4 regions of the Enterobacter bugandensis genome follow, and region 4 is predicted to be linked to each of the others. Evidence: predicted binding sites of a transcription regulator. Region 4 holds the regulator's gene; each other region holds the start of a gene.

Region 1 (3,138 bases), 2.4 Mb from region 4:
ACCACGGCCAGCAGATCGGTACGCCGCCGCGAATCGCATCCCCTTTTTTGAACGAGGTGGCGTCACTCAGCCACAGCGCTTCCGCTTCGCCTTCCGGTTTCCAGGAGAGCAGGTGCGCGCCGTTCAGCGCCACGGAGGCTTTAACGCGCGGGTGGTCAACGACGATAACGTCAGCACCGTCAATCTGACGGCGGGAGAGCACAGGGGTAAGTTGTTCGACTACCGGAAGTGCAAAAATTTTATTTATCATTAAGCAATCCTCTGTCTAAAAAACAATAAAAAAGGCGACCGAAGTCGCCTTTATGGATCAATCACTCATCTCAACTTATTTGGAGATGTGAGCGATCAGGTCCAGTACTTTGTTAGAGTAGCCGGTTTCGTTGTCGTACCAGGAAACCAGTTTCACGAAGTTGTCGTTCAGTGCGATACCTGCTTTAGCATCGAACACGGAAGTGCACACTTCGCCGTTGAAATCGGTAGATACAACGTCGTCTTCGGTGTAACCCAGAACGCCTTTCATTGGGCCTTCGGAAGCAGCTTTGATTGCTTTCTTAATTTCTTCATAAGAAGCAGCTTTTTCCAGACGAACGGTCAGGTCAACAACGGATACGTTAGGAGTTGGAACGCGGAACGCCATACCAGTCAGTTTGCCATTCAGTTCTGGCAGTACTTTACCTACAGCTTTAGCAGCACCGGTAGAGGATGGGATGATGTTCTGAGCCGCGCCACGGCCGCCGCGCCAGTCTTTGTGAGAAGGGCCGTCAACGGTTTTCTGAGTAGCGGTGGTCGCGTGAACGGTAGTCATCAGACCTTCGATGATGCCGAAGTTGTCGTTGATCACTTTAGCCAGCGGTGCCAGGCAGTTGGTGGTGCAGGATGCGTTAGAAACGATGTCCTGGCCAGCGTAAGTTTCGAAGTTTGCACCGCGAACGAACATTGGGGTGTTGTCTTTGGAAGGGCCAGTCAGAACAACTTTCTTCGCACCCGCAGTGATGTGTTTACGTGCAGTTTCGTCGGTCAGGAAGATACCGGTTGCTTCAGCAACAACGTCAACACCGATTTCGTTCCATTTCAGGTTAGCTGGGTCTTTCTCAGCAGTAACGCGGATGGTTTTGCCGTTAACAACCAGGTGGCCGTCTTTCACTTCAACGGTGCCGTCGAAACGACCGTGAGTTGAGTCGTACTTCAGCATGTACGCCATGTATTCAGCGTCCAGGAGATCGTTGATACCAACGATTTCGATGTCAGAACGTTTCTGAGCAGCACGGAAAACAATACGGCCGATACGGCCAAAACCGTTGATACCTACTTTGATAGTCATATATTCCACCAGCTATTTGTTAGTGAATAAAAGGTTGCCTGTAAAATTACAAAAACCTTACGCAGCGTCAAGCGGAATCGTGTCAATCATTGCGACAAATCAATCCTGTGACTAACGTTTGTGCGACTGACTCGCCTCACTTTCCCTTTGAGCTTGCAACCACATGGGGGCTGCGCCCGGAATTTTAAAGTCCTCGCAGGATAAAAATGTGAACGTGATCACAATTGCCTGACCGCCTTTTCGCGACACATAAGTTTAGAACAAAAGTGCACGCAAGGGTGTTAATGTTTTGTTAGAATCCGGGTTAAAAGATGTCTGTTTCTACAGCGAGATGTAAGCATATGTCGAACCAACATAACCCTGACGATTTGAAAAAAAACCTCACCGAAATGCAGTTTTACGTGACCCAGAATCACGGCACGGAGCCGCCATTTACCGGGCGATTACTGCACAACAAGCGAGACGGTGTCTATCACTGTCTGGTCTGCGATGCCCCGCTGTTCAATTCACAAACGAAATACGACTCCGGCTGCGGCTGGCCGAGCTTTTACGAGCCGGTGAGCGATGACGCAATCCGCTATCTGACCGACTCGTCGCACGGTATGGTGCGCACGGAAATTCGCTGCGGTAACTGCGACGCGCACCTGGGGCACGTCTTCCCGGACGGTCCTCAGCCAACGGGTGAGCGTTTCTGCGTGAATTCAGCCTCAATGAGCTTCACCGATGATGAAAACGGCGACCAGATTAAGGGTTGAAAAAACGATTCAGCAAATTATTCCTTTGAAAGGGAGAGATCGTGAATATTGAGGACATGATTAACGGGATGACCCCGGAAGTTTATCAGCGTCTGGTGACCGCCGTTGAGCTGGGAAAATGGCCGGACGGTGTGGCGCTCACGCCTGAGCAAAAAGAGAACAGTTTGCAGCTGGTGATGCTGTGGCAGGCGCGCAATAACACCGATGCGCAACACATGACTATCGACACTAACGGTCAGATGGTGATGAAGAGCAAGCGCGAGCTGAAGGAAGATTTTGGCATCACGCCGAAGCCGATTGCGACAATCAAAATGCAATAACGGTGCGGGTTGATGCTCTCACCAGGCCCTCTCTCTGTGGGAGAGGGCCTGGTGTCTTACTACTTATGCGGGATCCCGAGCGACTCCGCCAGCTGTTTCGCTAACTGATTATTGTCGTCCGCTCCGTACTCCCAGAACATCGCCCCGGCGAGACCTTTCTCTTTGATGTAGTCCGCCTTGATCGCGACAGAACGCGGATTCTCATACGAAATCGCAAACAGCGCGTTGCCATCGGCACCCTTTACCGAGAGCCACGGTACCTTCGCCCGGTCGTCCCAGTGCTCGGTAAAACGTTTCTGCGGATCGTTCAGCAGCTTCTTCACGATATCGTTGTACTTCACGTAGGTATCTTTAGTCAGGTCATAGCCGAGCGACTTAAACAGGGCGATCTCCTGCGGTCCAAAGTAGGGCTGTGTGACCGGATTTTTTTGCGCGTCCGGCTTGCTCCAGTCAATCCCCGGTTCAACCGCACGTTTCGGTACGCGGCCGTAAAAACCGATCCCGAGGTTCATCTGCTTCGGCTTAAGTCCGGCGGCCAGATAGTTGTTCACCACAAAATCGACGCTGTATTTGTCGGCGGCAGCCACCGTTGGCCAGGCGCTGGAGTCATACAGGTTCGCGTTGAAGTACTGTGTCCCGTACGCCATGTCGTAGGTCATCAGGTTGATGTAGTCGAGGAGCGGGGCGATGGCTTTGACATCCACCCAGCTTTTCGGACTTTCCGCATTCGCGCCCACCGCAA
Region 2 (3,138 bases), 4.2 Mb from region 4:
CCCGGATCCAGTTTAAATAACACTTCGCCTTTTTTAATGAGCTGGTTATTTTTATCGGTCACTTCAGTAACCACCCCCGTGACCTGCGGCGTAATCGGAATGGAAATTACCGCTTTTTGCGCCGTAAAGGTATACGGATGGTTATAGTTCATTAGAAGAATGAGTCCGGCAACAATAAACACCCCGCCTAACGTCGCGGTAGCAAGCGTCCACTGATTTACCGGAATACGGAATATTTTAAAGATTGCCCAGGCAAATGCCACATAGGTCAGAATAATCAACAGATCCATGATTAGCGCTCCAGCGTGTTTTTATCATCAGAAGGCTGAACCGCTGCCAGCTTGTGTTCTAACTCGGCCACGCGTTTGGCCAGCGCATCCATCCCCGGAACCTCATCAGGCTTAGTAATGTGGTTCTGCATGCCCCAGCCGCGATCTTCGCGGTACAGCGTGGCCCAAATCCACAGGAACGGCCAGATGGCATGAAGCGTAAACAGGCTTATCCAACCTGCCGTATGAATAGCATCGGCATGGGGATGATTACGCTTTTTAGCCATATTATAGGGGATGTCATGAATGGCGATGATTCCGTAAAAAAGAACCAGAAATACAAAAATCAACACACCCAGCGCGAAATAGTTGAGAAACATAGTCTCCTCACTTAAACAACGTCAACTCATTACATTAATAAAACAGCACGCAGCCTAATTAATTTATTTTTAAATTTAAAAGGCACACTGATTATTTCAGAGCCGGGGAGTATCGGTTTTTATAATATCTCCACGCAAGTTTATAAGCGTGTCAAAATATATCCTGAATAATAATATACTGAACCTTACATTATGAGCGTAATTCAGGTTTCAACTTTCCGCCATACTACATATGTAAACTGTTTTATTAGCTTTCCGTGTTACTCGAGGCCGTCCTGACACCGATCGCAGTCGGAGAAATCCGCATAAAAATATTTTGTGAAACCAGTCACAATCCGGAAACAAACACGCAAAAACAAAACGTGATATCAATCACATAAAGAGGTGGTTTTTGCTCTATTTTTCGCCATCGTATTTTTTTTACTCGCCTATTTTGTGACTCAGGTCACTTCATTCAACGCCACACCCCCTACATTTACGTGACATGCATCACACAAAATTCCACTGTCTGGACAGTTGAACGATTCAGTGCCAGATTTCACAGCATCAGAACAGGGTCCGGCTACCTCTGCCGCCTCATTAACAATAAACCTCGGGCCGCAAGCCTAAGCGTAAACAGAAGAAGGGGTGTTTTATGTCATCCGATTTCAAGATCAAAGTTCAAAGCTTTGGTCGTTTCCTCAGCAACATGGTGATGCCAAATATCGGCGCGTTTATCGCGTGGGGTATTATCACCGCATTGTTCATTCCGACAGGGTGGTTGCCTAACGAAACGCTGGCGAAACTTGTTGGCCCAATGATTACCTATCTCCTGCCGCTGCTCATCGGTTATACCGGTGGTCGTCTGGTGGGCGGTGACCGTGGTGGCGTCGTGGGTGCCATCACAACCATGGGCGTGATCGTCGGTGCGGATATGCCGATGTTCCTCGGTGCGATGATTGCCGGTCCTCTGGGCGGCTGGGCGATTAAGAAATTCGACGTCTGGGTTGATGGCAAGATCAAGTCCGGCTTCGAAATGCTGGTGAACAACTTCTCTGCGGGCATCATCGGGATGATCCTCGCGATTCTGGCGTTCCTCGGCATTGGTCCGGCTGTTGAAGTGCTGTCCAAACTGCTGGCGGCGGGCGTTAACTTCATGGTGGCGCACGACATGCTGCCGCTGGCGTCTATCTTCGTTGAACCGGCGAAAATCCTGTTCCTGAACAACGCCATTAACCACGGTATCTTCTCGCCGCTGGGTATTCAGCAGTCTCACGATCTCGGCAAGTCCATCTTCTTCCTGATTGAAGCGAACCCGGGTCCGGGTATGGGCGTTCTGCTGGCGTACATGTTCTTTGGTCGCGGCAGCGCGAAGCAGTCTGCTGGCGGCGCGGCTATCATCCACTTCCTGGGCGGTATCCACGAAATTTACTTCCCGTACGTGCTGATGAACCCACGTCTGATCCTGGCCGTTATCCTCGGCGGTATGACTGGTGTGTTCACCCTGAGCGTGCTGGGCGGCGGTCTGGTCTCCCCTGCTTCTCCAGGCTCTATCCTGGCGGTGCTGGCGATGACGCCGAAAGGCGCGTACTTCGCGAACATCGCGGCGATCTGTGCGGCGATGGCGGTCTCCTTCGTGGTCTCTTCTATCCTGCTGAAAACCAGCAAGGTGAAAGAAGACGACGATATCGAAGCGGCAACCCGTCGTATGCACGACATGAAAGCCGAATCCAAAGGTGCGACCCCACTGGCGGCTGGCGATGTTTCTAACGACCTGAGCCACGTGCGTAAAATCATCGTTGCCTGCGACGCCGGTATGGGTTCCAGCGCAATGGGTGCCGGCGTGCTGCGTAAGAAAGTGCAGGATGCGGGTTTGACCAATATCTCTGTGACCAACAGCGCGATTAACAACCTGCCGCCGGACGTTGACCTGGTCATCACGCACCGCGATCTGACCGAGCGCGCTATGCGTCAGGTACCGCAGGCACAGCACATCTCGCTGACCAACTTCCTGGACAGCGGCCTGTACACCAGCCTGACCGAACGTCTGGTTGCCGCGCAGCGCCACGAAGACAACGAAGTGAAAGTGCGCACCAGCCTGCAGGACAGCTTTGACGAGAGCAATGCTCACCTGTTTAAGCTGGGCGCGGAGAACATCTTCCTCGGCCGTACCGCGAGCACCAAAGAAGAGGCGATTCGCTTTGCCGGTGAACAGCTGGTGAAGGGCGGCTACGTTCAGCCAGAATACGTTGACGCGATGCTGGAACGTGAAAAACTGACGCCAACCTACCTGGGTGAATCCATCGCGGTTCCGCACGGTACGGTTGAAGCGAAAGACCGCGTGCTGAAAACCGGCGTGGTGTTCTGTCAGTATCCTGACGGCGTGCGCTTCGGTGAAGAAGAGGACGACATCGCCCGTCTGGTGATTGGTATCGCCGCTCGCAACAACGAGCATATTCAGGTGATTACCAGCCTGACCAACGCGCTGGATGATGAGTCCGTCATCGAGC
Region 3 (3,138 bases), 2.2 Mb from region 4:
TGCAGCAATGCGCGGGATACAACGGTCTTGCCGACAGAGGTATCTGTACCAGTAACAAAGAAACGCTTAAGCATGACTCACTCCACCTCTTGGGTATGCTTCGAAAATATCAACCAGGTAAATAATTCAGTGGAGGAAGTCTACGGGATGCGTGCGCTACCCGGCTTGAGATAGCGCAATTTTTCTTACATCTGCGGAAAAGAGTTAACCCTGTAACAGGCGGATAAGCAGCGAGCCATTGTACATGGCATCTTTGACCAGCGCCGCGCCGGCCATCGTGCCCTGGTTGGAAAACTGGGTACTTTCTACCGCAATATTTCTGCTGTAGGCGGGAAGCGACTGCTGCTGAATACAGGCCGTAATCGCCGGAAAAAGGATCTCCGCCGCCTGGCTGAGCGGTGAGCCGATCAGGATTTTTTGCGGATTGAAGAGGTTCACCATAATCGCCAGAATGCGGCCTACGTTATTACCCACCCCGGTAATAATGTCCTTCGCCAGCAGATCCCCCTGACGCGCGGCGGCGCAAAGGGAATCCACCGTTAAGGGTTGGCCGTGCAGCGAGGAACTCATGGACTGACTGAGCCTCACCTGCGCCAGTTCGAGCACGCTTTCCACGCTGGCGATCGTCTCCAGACAGCCATGGTTCCCGCAGTAGCAGCGTTTACCGTACGGGTCGACCTGGGTATGGCCAATTTCCACCAGGCTGCTGCTCCCGGCGTGGAGAAGCCGTCCGTCGGTGATCACCCCCGCCCCGACGTTATGGTCGATGACCACCTGAATGACATCCCGCGCACCGCGCGACGCGCCGAACAGCGCTTCCGCCATCGTCCAGGCGCTGATGTCGTGCTGAATATAGACCGGGACGCCGGTATGGTTTTCCAGCACTTCGCCCAGCGGCATCTCTTTAACATCGTCGTAAAACGGCATGCGGTGAACAATACCATTTTCGGTATCAATAATGCCGGGCATGGTGATGGCAATCGCCGTTAAGCGTTCAAGCCGCTGCTGATGGCGAATAAAGAAGCGATCGATATGGGAGACAATCGCATCGAGAAGCGGTTCCTCGGCGTTGAGCGGCAGCTCAAGCCGGTCTTCCACCACCAGCTTGCTGCTGAGATCGCGTAGTGCAAGGAAGATCTCTCCGCGGCTGATGCGCAGCGAGAGGTAGTGCCAGGCTTCCGTCTCGACCACCAGACCGACCGCCGGACGACCACGGCTGCCCGGCTCCTGAATTTCCGTCTCCTGGACCAGGTGCGCTTCCAGCATTTCGCGGACAATTTTGGTGATACTGGCAGGTGCCAGCTGTGCCAGGCGCGACAGATCGATACGCGAAACCGGACCAAGCTGATCAATCAGGCGATACACCGCGCCAGCGTTGGTCTGCTTAATCTGATCAATATGCCCTGGCTGACTATCAGCAACCACCTCGTACTCCCTTATTTTCGAGCTTCGAAATAAACTGTTGGCTATGGTGAAGCACTTCCATGGGTGTCGTCAAATATTTACTTAGCCTTGTGATTTACCGCACATTTTTACCCGTTTTCCAGGGAAATATCAGACCGCGGAAGCCTGGATTAACCGCTGTTTGAAGCGCTGGGCAGCATGACTCTGTTCGCGATGTTTTGACCACACCAGCCACATCTCCGAAACGGCATCCTCCTCGGCGATAGCAACCCAGCGCATCTCGCGTAGCTGTACCCGCTTAAAGGAGGCCGGGAGTATCGACACGCCCAGCCCGGCGGCGACCAGGCCGATAATGGTCATCGCCTCTCCCACTTCCTGGGTAATGACCGGCGCCAGATCGTAGCGGCGCATCAGCCCCAGAATATCGTCATACAGGCCCGTCCCGACCTGCGGGTCAAAAAAGACAAACGGCTCTTTTGCCAGCTCTGCCAGCGAAACCATCGGACGCGACGCCAGCGGGTGATCGTTCGGGATCATGGCCATCAGCGGTTCGCGCAGGATAACCTCCCACGCCAGCGTGTCCGGCAGCTGGGTATTACGCATCAGCCCCAGATCGAGCGCACCTTCGTTCAGCGGCGCAATCTGCTCGCGGGTATTAATTTCGCGCGTCTGAATATGCACGTCCGGAAAATGACGGCGGAATGACGAAAGCGTCTGCGAGACGGCGCTGATAAACGGCGCGGACGAGGTAAACCCGATCCGCAGCTCCCCGGCTTCCCCAAGATAGAGCCGTTCCGCCCGGGCAGCGGCGTCGTCGACCATGCTCAGAATTTGTCGGCTGTCGATCAGAAACTGCTTACCCGCTGCCGTCAGGCTCACGCTGCGGTTGGTGCGGGCCAGAAGACGCGCCCCGACCTGCTGTTCGAGGATTTGAATCTGCTGGCTTAAGGGCGGCTGAGAAATGTTCAGTCGTGCCGCCGCGCGGCCAAAATGCAGCTCTTCGGCGACGGCGACAAAGTAGCGAAGATGACGCAGCTCGATATTCATATTTTTAAAGTATCATTTGAGATTATTAATATATTAGACAGAATATTTACATTTTCCTACCCTGAAGGTGTGGTCATACCCGTCACCAGAAATCACGGGGATGTTTAAGCAAGGAAACTGTGTGAGTCGTACATCTACCATTGATATCGAGCCGGCCAGAGATATTAATGATTTGCCTGTAGCATCGCAGCCGGTTCAGTTCATCAAACGTGGTACCCCCCAGTTTATGCGCGTCACGCTGGCGCTCTTTTCCGCCGGTCTGGCAACGTTTGCCCTGCTCTACTGCGTTCAGCCGATTCTGCCCGTTCTCTCCCATGAGTTTGGCGTATCGCCCGCCAGCAGCAGCGTTTCGCTTTCCATTTCAACCGGGATGCTGGCAATTGGCCTGCTTTTTACCGGCCCGCTCTCCGACGCCGTTGGCCGTAAACAGGTGATGGTAACCGCCCTGATGCTGGCCTCGGTCTGTACGTTACTCTCGACCATGATGACCAGCTGGCACGGCATTTTGATGATGCGCGCGCTGATCGGGCTATCGCTCAGCGGCGTGGCGGCAGTCGGGATGACCTATCTCAGCGAGGAGATCCACCCGAGCTTTGTTGCCTTTTCGATGGGGCTGTACATCAGCGGGAACTCGATTGGCGGCATGAGCGGGCGTCTGCTGAGCGGGGTATTCACGGACTTCTTTAG
Region 4 (3,138 bases):
CCAGGCGGCAAACTGGCCGACCGGGTTATCCGGGTGCTGACGGGCGATTTTCTCCAGCGCGCCGAGCTGTTTGTCCATGTTAAAGCGCGTGGGGTAGCGGTGGTAGAGAATATCATCGGCCAGCACCCGCAGGCGCGCGGAGACGGTTTGTGCGTTCCAGCGGATCACCGCTTCGGCATGGCTGCGCTCAACCAGCTTTTGCACCTCCTGCGGGTGGTGAAGGCTAACGGAGATATGCTCCTGAAGATCCAGCCCCACCTGAAAGGTGCGCAACAGCCGTTTATATTCGTGGTTCTTGTTGGCGGCGAGCATATGCAGCTGCTGATAGCATTGGCTTATCAGGTCTACCACCTTTTGCTGGCGCGTCAGCAACGGCGGTAAGGATTTTTCCGGATCCGTATGCTGGGTGAGCAGAGTGTATTTGGCTTCACAGTAATCCGCAAGCTGCACGTAGAGCAGGCTCAGAGATTCGCGCAGCGGCTGCTCCCGCCACAGCCAGAACCAGAACCAGTTAAACAGCCCGTACCACAGCGTGCCGAGGGCGTAGATCAGCAGCGGCTCCCACACGGGCATATTACCGGCGAGGCTCAGGGTGAAGATGGCCGCAATGAGTGACGCGGGAAGCAGACGGGCATGGAGCGAGCTGATTTCGGCGGTGACGCCGAGGGTCATCGCCAGCACGGTCAGGATCAGCGGCAGGGGAATATCGCGAGCCAGCAGAAGCTGCACCGCGAGGCTACAGCCAGCAAACAGCGAGCCGCCAATTATCAGACGTTTGAAAAAGCGTTTATGGGGCGTGTCCAGACCGGCAATGTTGCAGCAGGCGGGGACGAGAGAAAACAGCAGGCCCTGCTGAAGATGTCCCAGGATCAGGCCCACGGCCACGGGAAGACATAGCACCAGCGTTTGTCGTAGTGCGTAGTTAACTTCCGGGTGATAGATCAGCCTGCGCCACATGGGGAATAGAGACAAAAACGGCGTGACACCTTGCGATGGCACGCCGTTTAGGCAGGATTAACGGGTTCCGTAAACCACGATGGTTTTACCGTGGGCGGAGATCAGGTTTTGATCTTCCAGCATTTTCAGAATACGGCCCACCGTTTCGCGGGAGCAACCGACGATCTGACCGATTTCCTGACGGGTAATTTTAATTTGCATGCCGTCCGGGTGGGTCATCGCGTCTGGCTGTTTCGCCAGGTTCAGCAGAGTCTGCGCGATACGGCCAGTCACGTCCAGGAAGGCGAGGTTACCCACTTTCTCTGACGTCACCTGCAGACGGCGCGCCATCTGGGAAGAAAGACGCATCAGGATGTCAGGGTTTACCTGAATCAACTGACGGAATTTCTTATAAGAAATTTCAGCCACTTCACATGCTGTCTTTGCGCGAACCCAGGCGCTACGTTCCTGGCCTTCTTCAAACAGGCCCAGTTCACCGATAAAATCGCCCTGGTTCAGATAGGAAAGGATCATCTCTTTGCCTTCCTCATCTTTGATCAGCACTGCCACCGAGCCTTTGACGATGTAATACAACGTTTCCGCTTTTTCACCCTGGTGAATCAGCGTGCTCTTCGATGGGTACTTATGAATGTGGCAATGAGACAAGAACCATTCGAGAGTCGGGTCTGTTTGCGGTTTGCCAAGCACCATGCGCTGTTATCCTCTGTTATAAGCTGTCACCAGAGTCATCAGATGCATCCGGACTCTGGGGTTGCAATCGAATTCTTACCCATACCCTGGGAAGTCGGCTGTCGTAACGTTTCGCAGCCAGTAAAGTTTGATGTCCTCTGCATACATGTGTAACGTCAATGTATTACTGTAGCATCCTGAGTGTTTTAGCATAGCTTTTGCCGCGTGTCTCCTGGTGTCTCGCTTCAGCATGATGCAGGTCGCCTTCCATTGCGAGAAATGTAACGCACGCGTAATCTGTCACCAAAAATGCAACGTTGGAGTTAATGAATATGCAAGCGCGCGTGAAGTGGGTTGAAGGTTTAACGTTCCTGGGCGAGTCCGCATCAGGACACCAGATTTTGATGGATGGTAACTCCGGCGATAAAGCTCCAAGCCCAATGGAAATGGTGCTGATGGCGGCAGGCGGATGCAGCGCGATCGACGTGGTGTCGATTCTGCAAAAAGGCCGTCATGACGTGACGGATTGCGAGGTTAAACTCACCTCAGAGCGTCGCGAAGAGGCGCCACGCCTGTTCACCCACATTAATCTGCACTTTGTTGTCACCGGGAAAGAACTGAAAGACGCGGCGGTCTCACGCGCGGTGGATCTCTCTGCGGAGAAATACTGCTCTGTGGCGTTAATGCTGGAGAAAGCGGTAAAAATCACCCATTCGTATGAAGTGATCGAGGCTTAATTATTGGGGCATCGTGCGTGTTGATGCCCTCACCCTAACCCTCTCCCACGGGGAGAGGGAACATGTTCACGCGATCTGCTTCCCTTCCATCAGTCGCTCCACCAGCGGCGTCATGATCAGCTCCATTGCCAGCCCCATTTTTCCACCGGGAACCACTAACGTATTCATGTGGGAAATAAACGAGCCCTGCAGCATCGCCAGCAGCCAGGGGTAATCAATGCCTTCAAGATTGCGGAAGTGGATCACCACAAAGCTCTCATCCAGCGACGGGATGCTTTTCGCCGCGAACGGATTGGAAGTGTCCACGGTCGGCACGCGCTGGAAGTTAATGTGCGTGCGGGAGAACTGCGGCGTGAGATAGTTGATGTAATCTTCCATGGAGCGCACCACCGAGTCCATTACCGCCTCGCGCGAATGGCCGCGCTCGCTCATGTCGCGCGTCAGCTTCTGGATCCACTCCAGGTTAACGATCGGCACCACCCCGACCAGCAGATCCACATGGCGCGCCACGTCGTGCTGAGGCGTAACAACGCCGCCGTGCAATCCTTCATAAAACAGCACGTCGGTGGGTTCCGGCAGCGGTTGCCAGGGGGTAAAGGTGCCCGGCACCTGGTTCCAGGGTACGGCTTCGTCGTAGGTGTGCAGATACTTACGGGACTGCCCGGTACCGCTCTGACCGTATTCGCGGAAGGTTTGCTCCAGCAGGCCGAAATCATTGGCTTCGGGGCCAAAGTAGCTGATGTGTTTACCCAGATCGCGCGCCTTGCGGATCGCC

Evidence for each region. Region 4 encodes CRP, which controls carbon source genes, mostly activating them, when cyclic AMP is high. Its sites were predicted from a motif close to ATGTGANNNNNNTCACAT; they were not measured.
Region 1: the regulator CRP is predicted to act here: its motif matches at 1,528-1,545, upstream of msrB (peptide-methionine (R)-S-oxide reductase MsrB).
Region 2: the regulator CRP is predicted to act here: its motif matches at 1,127-1,144, upstream of DG357_RS00720 (PTS mannitol transporter subunit IICBA).
Region 3: the regulator CRP is predicted to act here: its motif matches at 1,513-1,530, upstream of mlc (sugar metabolism global transcriptional regulator Mlc).

What each region holds. Positions count from the first base shown of each region.
Region 1 covers NZ_LT992502.1:1,871,439-1,874,576, forward strand. The annotation lists gene DG357_RS09145 (D-hexose-6-phosphate mutarotase) at 1-250, opposite strand, end outside; gene gapA (glyceraldehyde-3-phosphate dehydrogenase) at 326-1,321, opposite strand; gene msrB (peptide-methionine (R)-S-oxide reductase MsrB) at 1,663-2,076, shown strand; gene DG357_RS09160 (YeaC family protein) at 2,118-2,396, shown strand; gene DG357_RS09165 (glycoside hydrolase family 18 protein) at 2,456-3,138, opposite strand, start outside.
Region 2 covers NZ_LT992502.1:142,557-145,694, reverse strand. The annotation lists gene DG357_RS00730 (HlyD family secretion protein) at 1-290, opposite strand, end outside; gene DG357_RS00725 (DUF3302 domain-containing protein) at 293-649, opposite strand; gene DG357_RS00720 (PTS mannitol transporter subunit IICBA) at 1,284-3,138, shown strand, end outside.
Region 3 covers NZ_LT992502.1:2,112,649-2,115,786, reverse strand. The annotation lists gene bioD (dethiobiotin synthase) at 1-74, opposite strand, end outside; gene mlc (sugar metabolism global transcriptional regulator Mlc) at 205-1,425, opposite strand; gene DG357_RS10385 (LysR family transcriptional regulator) at 1,555-2,451, opposite strand; gene DG357_RS10380 (MFS transporter) at 2,573-3,138, shown strand, end outside.
Region 4 covers NZ_LT992502.1:4,303,836-4,306,973, reverse strand. The annotation lists gene DG357_RS20955 (YccS/YhfK family putative transporter) at 1-957, opposite strand, end outside; gene crp (cAMP-activated global transcriptional regulator CRP) at 1,015-1,647, opposite strand; gene DG357_RS20945 (OsmC family protein) at 1,959-2,363, shown strand; gene DG357_RS20940 (phosphoribulokinase) at 2,430-3,138, opposite strand, start outside.